DNA from 2 places in the Clavibacter nebraskensis NCPPB 2581 genome. Region 2 is predicted to be linked to the other one. Evidence: riboswitches for the same ligand, from Rfam matches in the RefSeq annotation. Region 2 holds a riboswitch; the other holds the start of a gene.
What was found. A riboswitch is a leader RNA that binds a small molecule or an ion and turns the genes downstream of it on or off. The one in region 2 is predicted to bind thiamine pyrophosphate.

Region 1: linked by a shared signal. The riboswitch ahead of CMN_RS06910 (ECF transporter S component) and the one ahead of thiM (hydroxyethylthiazole kinase) in region 2 are both predicted to bind thiamine pyrophosphate.

What each region holds. Positions count from the first base shown of each region.
Region 1 covers NC_020891.1:1,463,425-1,467,801, forward strand. The annotation lists gene glgX (glycogen debranching protein GlgX) at 1-1,673, opposite strand, end outside; gene CMN_RS06905 (hypothetical protein) at 1,879-2,211, shown strand; TPP riboswitch at 2,338-2,438, shown strand; gene CMN_RS06910 (ECF transporter S component) at 2,474-3,127, shown strand; gene CMN_RS06915 (ABC transporter ATP-binding protein) at 3,130-4,377, shown strand, end outside.
Region 2 covers NC_020891.1:2,191,398-2,195,774, reverse strand. The annotation lists gene thiD (bifunctional hydroxymethylpyrimidine kinase/phosphomethylpyrimidine kinase) at 1-1,687, opposite strand, end outside; gene thiM (hydroxyethylthiazole kinase) at 1,684-2,508, opposite strand; TPP riboswitch at 2,499-2,590, opposite strand; gene CMN_RS10300 (S9 family peptidase) at 2,654-4,377, opposite strand, start outside.

The sequences.
Region 1 (4,377 bases), 730 kb from region 2:
AACTCCACGAGCGGCTGGTCGGCCTGGTCCCAGTGCACCCAGCTGATCTCGTTGTCCTGCGCGTACGTGTTGTTGTTGCCCTGCTGCGTGCGGCCGAGCTCGTCGCCGTGGAGGATCATCGGCACGCCCTGCGACAGGATCATGGTCGCGAGCATGTTGCGCTGCTGGCGGCCCCGGAGCGTGAGGATCGCCGGGTCGTCCGTCGGTCCCTCCACGCCCATGTTCCAGGAGCGGTTGTGGCTCTCGCCGTCCTGGTTGTCCTCGCCGTTCGCCTCGTTGTGCTTCTCGTTGTAGGAGACGAGGTCGGCGATCGTGAAGCCGTCGTGCGCCGTGATGAAGTTGATCGACGCGACCGGTCGGCGCCCCGAGTGCTCGTAGAGGTCGGCCGAGCCCGTGATGCGCGCCGCGAACTCGCCGAGCGAGGAGGCCTCGCCGCGCCAGAAGTCGCGCACGGTGTCGCGGTACTTGCCGTTCCACTCGGTCCACTGCGGCGGGAAGTTGCCCACCTGGTAGCCGCCGGGGCCCACGTCCCACGGCTCGGCGATGAGCTTGACCTGCGACACCACGGGATCCTGCTGCACGAGCTCGAAGAAGGTAGCCAGCTTGTCGACGTCGTAGAACTCGCGCGCGAGCGCGGACGCCAGGTCGAACCGGAACCCGTCGACGTGCATCTCGGTGACCCAGTAGCGCAGCGAGTCCATGATCAGCTGCAGCGCGTGCGGGTGGCGCACGTTGAGCGAGTTGCCCGTGCCCGTGTAGTCCATGTAGTACGTCGGGTCGTCCTCCATGAGCCGGTAGTAGGCCTGGTTGTCGATCCCCTTGAACGAGAGCGTCGGCCCGAGGTGGTTGCCCTCGGCCGTGTGGTTGTAGACCACGTCGAGGATGACCTCGATGCCGGCGGCGTGCAGCGCCCGCACCATGGACTTGAACTCCTGCACCTGCTGGCCGAGCTCGCCCGTGGACGAGTAGGCGTTGTGCGGCGCGAAGAACCCGATCGTGTTGTAGCCCCAGTAGTTCCGGAGGCCCTTCTCGAGCAGCGTGTTGTCCTGCACGAACTGGTGCACGGGCATGAGCTCGATCGCGGTCACGCCGAGCTTCTGCAGGTGGTCGATGACCGCGGGGTGCGCGATGCCGGCGTACGTGCCGCGCAGCTCCTCGGGGACCCGGGGGTTCAGCTGCGTGAGCCCCTTCACGTGCGCCTCGTAGACGACGGTCTCGCTGTACGGCGTGCGGGGGAGGCGGTCGCCGTCCCAGTCGAAGAACGGGTTGACCACGACGCCGAGCATCATGTGCGGGCCCGAGTCCTCGTCGTTGCGGCTGGCCGGGTCGCCGAACTCGTAGGCGAAGAGCGACGGGTGCCAGTCGAACTCGCCGCAGGTGGCCTTGGCGTACGGATCCAGCAGCAGCTTCGCGGGGTTCGACCGGTGCCCGTCCTCCGGCTCGTACGGCCCGGTCACCCGGTAGCCGTAGCGCTGGCCCGGCTGCACGTGGGGGAGGTAGCAGTGCCAGACGTGCGCGTCGACCTCGGTCACGTCCACGCGGGTCTCGGTGCCGCCCTCCTCGATGAGGCACAGCTGCACCGACTCCGCGACCTCGCTGAAGAGCGCGAAGTTCGTGCCGCTCCCGTCGAAGGTCGCGCCGAGCGGGTAGGGGTTTCCGGGCCAGGTCTTCAAGCGGTCCTCCAGTTGGGTCGACTCGTCCGCCGGCGGTGCGCAGGCGTACGCGCGGGGTCAGTCGGGGGCGGGGCAGGCGGTGGATCCGCGTGGGCCGCAGTGGCTGGAGAGCCGGATGCGACGCAGCGGCGCACCAGGGGCGAGGGTACCGTGACGACCCGGATCGGCCCGCATCCTCCGGGCCCCGCGGGGTACGGTGGGACGCATGACCAACCTCGTCGCACAGCTCGCAGAGAACGTGAAGAACGCCGGAGTGGGGACGGTCTACGGCGACCCCCTCGACATCGACGGCTCGACCATCGTGCCGGTGGCATTCGCCTGGTACGGCTTCGGCGGGGGCAGCGACCTCCCCGACTCCGACGGCAACGTCGCCGGTGGCGGCGGGGGCGGCGGCGCCAGCTGGCCCATCGGCGCGTACATCGCCACCGACGGCGCGGTGCGGTTCCAGCCGAACGTCATCGCGCTGCTCGCGGTGGCCACGCCCGTCATCTGGATCTCCGGCAAGGTCCTCGTCAAGCTCATCAAGACGCTCAAGTAGCGCACGCACGTCCACCGCGGAGCGCGGGTGCCCTCGGGCGCCCGCGCTCCCGTGCGTGCGGGGCCCCGTCATCCATGTCGCCCCGTCGTCCCGGGCGCGTCGCCCGCGCGCTATGCTCACCGTGAACACGGGAGTCCGGTGAGCCGGGCTGAGAGGAAGACACCCAGTCTTCGACCGTCGAACCTGATCTGGATCATGCCAGCGCAGGGAGGCTTCCATCTCGCACCCGTGCCCTCTTCCACCCATCCGAAGGGCACGTCGAATGACCGCATCATCCTCGTCCACCGCATCCGCCGCGAGCGTCGACACCGGCGCCCGCAGCCCCCGCTCCGGCCTACGCGCCCGTTGGCGGGTCATCGACATCGTCGTCGCGAGCGTGCTCGGCGTCGCGTCCGGCCTCGTCTTCGTCATCTGGAACACGGCGTCCGTGCCGGTCGGCGGCTTCTTCGAGCCGCTGCTGCCAGGCCTCCAGGCGCTCGCGGGCGGCGGCTGGCTGTTCGCGGGCGTCCTCACGGGCATCGTGATCCGCAAGCCCGGCGCCGCCCTCTACGGCGAGCTGCTCGCGGCGTTCGTCTCGATGCTCGTCGGGAACGTCTGGGGCGTCGGCACGCTGCTCTCCGGCCTCACGCAGGGCCTCGGCGCCGAGCTCGTGCTGCTCGTCTTCCTCTACGCGAATTGGCGCGCCTACGTCGCCGTGCTCGCGGGCATGGGCGCGGGTCTCGGCATGGCCGTCACCGACCTCATCACCTACTACCCGGGATCCACGCCGCTGTTCGCGACGATCTACACGGTCGGGGCCCTCGTCTCGGGCGGGGTCGTCGCGGGGCTGCTCTCGTGGCTCGTCGCCCGGGCGCTCGCCCGCACCGGCGCGCTGTCGCGCTTCGCCTCGGGCCGCGACATCGCGGCCCGCGTCTGACCGTGCGGCGGCCGGGCCGCCGCCCGTCGTCGATCGACGCCTCGCGCGTCCCGCTCGCCGGGCCCGAGGCGACGGCCGAGCGGGCGGGCGGCGCGTCCGTCCGGGCCGAGGGCTGGGGCTGGCGGCACGCCGGCCGGAGCGCCTGGGGGGTCCGCGACGTCGACCTCGTGATCGAGCCGGGCGAGCGCGTCCTCCTGCTCGGCGCGTCCGGAGCGGGGAAGACGACGCTCATGCACGCGCTCGCCGGCGTCCTCGGCGGTGACGACGAGGGGGAGACCCGCGGCACCCTCCTCGTCGACGGGTCGGATCCGGCCGCCCGCCGCGGCCGCGCGGGGCTCGTGCTGCAGGATCCGGACGCGCAGGTGATCCTCTCCCGCGTAGGGGACGACGTCGCGTTCGGCTGCGAGAACCTCGGCGTCCCGCGTGACGAGATCTGGCCGCGAGTGCGCGCCGCGCTCGACGCGGTGGGCCTCGACGTCGCCCTGGACCGCTCCACGACCGCGCTCTCCGGCGGCCAGAAGCAGCGCCTCGCACTCGCCGGGGTGCTCGCGATGCGACCGGGTCTCCTGCTCCTCGACGAGCCGACCGCGAACCTCGACCCCGAGGGCGTCGGCGAGGTGCGGCGCGCCGTCGAGTCCGTGGTCGAGGCGAGCGGTGCGACCCTCGTCGTCATCGAGCACCGGGTCGCCGTCTGGCAGGACCTCGTCGACCGGGTCGTGGTGCTCGGGGCCGACGGGGGGATCCTCGCCGACGGCGTGCCCGACGGCGTGCTCCGCGACCAGGGCGCGTCCCTCGCGGCCGCGGGCGTCTGGGTGCCGGGCCGGGAGCCGGCCGCGCCGGTGCGCGATCGGGCCGCACCCGCGGCGCTCCTCCGCACGGACGGCCTCGCCGTCGGGCGTGGCGGGGCGCGCGGCCCCGCGGTGGCGGACGGGGTCGGCGTCGCGCTCGCCTCGGGCCGCGTCACCGCCCTCACCGGGCCGAACGGCGGCGGCAAGAGCACGCTCGCGCTGACGCTCGGCGGCCTGCTGCCCGCGCTGTCCGGCCGGGTCGTCGCCGAGGCCGCCCTCGCGGACGGCCTGGGCGCGGATCCGGCCGCCTGGCGTTCGCGCGAGCTCGCCGCCCGCATCGGCACCGTCTTCCAGGACCCGGAGCACCAATTCCTCGCCGGCACCGTGCGCGCCGAGCTCGAGCTCGGTCCTCGGGCCGTGGGCACGGATCCCGCCGCGGCGGCCCGCCGGGTCGACGAGCTG
Region 2 (4,377 bases):
CGAGGCGGCGGACGAAGGGGAGGTCGTCGATCTCGCGGCGGAGGTCGGCGGATCCCGCCCACATCTCCACGGAGATCGGCCCGGCGTGCGTGCCGGCCGCGTCCCACAGCGCGCGCAGGTGGTCGAGCGGGCCGGCGCCCGAGCCCACCTCGAGGTCCTCGGCGTGCGCGAGGGATCCGGTGAGCCACGCCTTCGCCTCCGTCAGCGCGGCGAGCCAGTCGCCGCGGCGCGGGTGCAGGGTCGCGAGCGCGCTCGAGAGAGAGCAGCCGGTGCCGTGCGTGCTGGTCGTCGCGATGCGCGGGCCGTCGACCACATGGGTCGTCGGATCCGCACCGGCCGCGGCCGGGGTCACGAGCGCGTCCGGGCAGTCGTCGACGCGGAGGTGGCCGCCCTTGACGATGACGCGGACGCCGTGCCGCGCGGCGAGGGCCCGGCCCTGCGCGAGCGCGGCCTCCCACCCGTCGGCCTCGCGCTCGCCGAGGAGCGCGGCGAGCTCGGGCAGGTTCGGGGTGACGACGTCGGCGAGCGGCAGCAGGCGGCGGAGCGCCTCGGTCGCGTCGGCGTCGAGGAGCGCGTCGCCGGACTGGGCGACCATGACCGGATCCAGCACCACGACCGGGGGCCGCACCGCGCGCAGCCAGTCGGCCACCTCGTCGACCACGGCGGCGGATCCGAGCATGCCGATCTTCACGGCGTCGATGACGACGTCGTCGGAGACCGCGTCGAGCTGCGCGCGCAGGAACGCGACGGGCGGCACGTGGATCTCGCGCACGCCCCGCGTGTTCTGCGCGACGAGCGCCGTGACGACCGCCATGCCGTAGCCGCCGTTCGCCGCGATGGACTTGAGGTCGGCCTGGATGCCGGCGCCGCCCGTGGGATCCGTGCCCGCGATGCTGAGCACGCGGGGGACCGGGCGGAGCGCGGGAGCGGACGCGGCGTCCTCGGCTGCCGTCACGACGTCGGCCGCGGGAGCCGTCGCATCGCCGGCCGCTGCGCGCACCCGCCCCCATGCCTCCGCGAGCTCGCGCGCCGCGGCCTCCGGATCCTCCGCCGCGCACACGGCCGACACGACGGCCGTGCCCGCGCCGCCTGCCGCCGCGATCGCGTCCACGTCGCGCACGTCCACCCCGCCGATCGCGATGCACGGGACGGGGGAGAGCCCCGCGATGATCCCGAACCCGCCGTGCCCGAGCGGCGTCGGGTGGCCGGGCTTGGTGGTCGTGGGGCGGATCACGCCGACGCCGAGGTAGTCGACCGTGCCGGCGGGGAGCGCGCGCACCGCCTCCACGTGCGCCGGGGTGTTCGCGGTGAGGCCCACGACGAGGCGGCGGTCGGGGCTGGCCGCGTCGAGCATCCGCCGCACGAGGTCGGCGGGCACGTCGGACTGGCCGACGTGCACGCCGTCCACGTGCACGCCGCGGGCGAGGGCCGCGAGGACGACGTCGACGCGGTCGTCGACGAGCAACAGCGGCCGGGGCGCGGACGGATGCGCTGCCGCGTGGGCCTCGATCGCGTCCGCCGCCGCGACCACCGTCGCCAGCAGCTCGGCCGCGCTGGCGTGCTTGTCGCGGATCTGCACCGCCGTCGCCCCGCCCGCCACCGCCGCCGCGACGACCGCGGGCACGCCGCGCTCGCCGCACAGGGCCGGGTCGGTGACGAGGTAGACGGAGAGGTCGAGCGCGCTCACGAGAGGCGCTCGCGCTGGGCGACGAGCTCGGGGGTGACGGCGTCGAGCGCGTCGAGCAGCGCGACCGCGAAGGATCCCGGCCCGCGCGCGCCCTCGGCGGCGACCTCGGCCGCGATCGTGTAGACGCTCGTCGCGGCGACGGCGGCCCGTAGCGGATCCGGATCCGTCGACGCGAACGCCGCCATCACCGCGCCGAGCGCGCAGCCCCCGCCCGTCACCTTCGTGAGCCACGCGTCGCCCGTGTGCACGCGCACGATCCGCGTCCCGTCCGTGATGTGGTCGACCGGGCCCGAGACCGCGACGACCGTGCCGTAGGTGCGCGCCAGCAGCGCCGCGGCGTCGAGCGCCGCCTCCACCTCGTCGGTGGCGTCGACCCCGCGGCCGCCCGCGCCGCCGGTCGCGAGCGCGATGACCTCCGACGCGTTGCCGCGCACGATCGTCGGCGACAGCGCCACGAGCTCGTGCGCGAGCCGCGTCCGCACCGGCAGGGCCCCGACCGCGACGGGATCCAGCACCCACGGCGTGCCCGCCTCGCGCGCCGCGTGAGCGGCCTCGACCGCCGCCTCCCGCTGCTCCACGTGCGGCGTGCCGAGGTTGACGAGCAGGCTCGACGCGATCCGCGCGAACGGCCCCGCCTCGGTCGGTATGTCCGTCATCGCGGGCGCGGCGCCCAGCGCGAGGAGGACGTTCGCGGTGAAGCCGGTGACCACCGCGTTCGTGATGCACTGCACGAGCGGCTGGCGCTCCCGCAGCCGGTGGAGGAGATCCGCGGAGGCGGTCCTTGTCCAGGTGACCTGGGTGGATGGGCGCGCAGCGCTCATGATGACATCCCTCCGCCGGTGCGAACCGGATCAGGTGCGACGGGTCTCATCTCAGCCCTCGTGGGCACCCCGTGTCAGGGATCCACCCTAGGGGGAGACGCGTCGCACCCGCCAGGACGACCGGCGGCGGAGGGGCGGCGGCGCGCTAGGCGAGCCCCGCCACGTCGAGCACCCACGCGTAGTCCGACGCGCGCTCGCGCCACGCGTCGTAGCGGCCCGACTTGCCGCCGTGGCCGGCCTGCATCTCGGTGCGCAGCAGCACGGGCGCGCCGACCTCGCGGAGGCGGGCCGTCCACTTGGCGGGCTCGACGTAGAGCACCCGCGTGTCGTTGAGGCTCGTGACCGCGAGGATCCGCGGGTACTCCACGCCCTCGCGCACGTTCTCGTACGGCGTGTACGACTTCATGTACGCGTAGACCTCGGGGTCGTGCAGCGGGTCACCCCACTCGTCCCACTCGATCACGGTGAGCGGCAGCGACGGGTCGAGGATGCTCGTGAGCGCGTCCACGAACGGCACGCCCGCGAGGATCCCGGCGAACCGGTCGGGCGCGATGTTCGCGACCGCGCCCATCAGGAGCCCGCCCGCGCTGCGGCCCTCGGCCACGAGCTTGTCCGGGCTCGTCCACCCGCGCGCGATGAGGTGGTCGGCGGCCGCGACGAAGTCGGTGAACGTGTTCTTCTTGGTGAGCGTCTTGCCCTCGTCGTACCAGCGCCGGCCCATCTCGCCGCCGCCGCGCACGTGCGCGATGACGAACGCCATGCCCCGGTCGAGCAGCGACAGCCGCGCGATGGAGAACGACGGGTCGATGCTCGCCTCGTACGAGCCGTAGCCGTAGAGCAGGAGCGGCGCAGGGGTGCCCGGGTGCACGAGGCCGCGCTTGTAGACCACCGACAGGGGGATCTCCGTGCCGTCCTCCGCGGTCGCCCACTCGCGGGTCTGCACGTAGTCGTCCGGGTCGTAGCCGCCGCGCACGGGCTGCTGCTTGAGGAGGCGGAGCTCGCGGGTCGCGAGCACGTAGTCGAAGGTGGTGGCCGGGGTCGCGAGGCTCGTGTAGCCGAGGCGCACGGTGGGCTGCGCGAACTCGGGGTTGCCCGCGGTGCCGACCGTGTAGATCGGCTCGTCGAACGCGATCTCGTGCAGCTGCTCGCCGTCGAGGATCCTGTCGAAGGGGATCACGCCGACGCGGGTGAGGCCCTCGCGGCGGTAGGAGATCACGAGGTGGTCGGCGAACGCGCTGGCGTCCTCGAGGCGCACCTCGTCGTCGTGGGGGATGACGACCTGGCGGTCGGTGGTGGAGGTCGGGTCGTCGGCCGGCACGTCGATGAGCTCGAAGTTCGTGGCGCCGTCGTTGTGCAGGATGAGGAGCCGGTCGCTCCCGTCGATGACCGCGTGGTCGACGTCGTACTCGACGCCGTGGCGGCGCGGCCACACCGAGCGGAACGAACCCGTGGGGTCGCCGGCGTCGAGCAGCAGCACCTCGGTCGTGATCTTCGAGCCCACCTCGATGACGAGGTACTGGCGGCTGCGGGTCATGCCGAAGCCGACGAAGTAGCTCTCGTCGGGCTCGGTGAAGACTTTCACGTCCTGCGACGCGGGAGTGCCGACGCGGTGGCGCCACACGGTGTCGGGGCGCCAGGCGTCGTCGACCGTGACGTAGAAGAGGTGGTCGCCGTGCGCCGAGAAGGTGGCGCCGTGGCTCGTGCCGGGGATCTCGTCGGCGAGGTCCTCGCCCGTGGCGAGGTCGCGGATCTTGAGCGTGAAGCGCTCGTCGCCCTCGGTGTCGGTGGAGTAGGCGAGGAGCGATCCGTCGGGGCTGACCTCGAACGCGCCGAGCGAGAAGAACTCGTGGCCCTCCGCCTCGGCGTTGG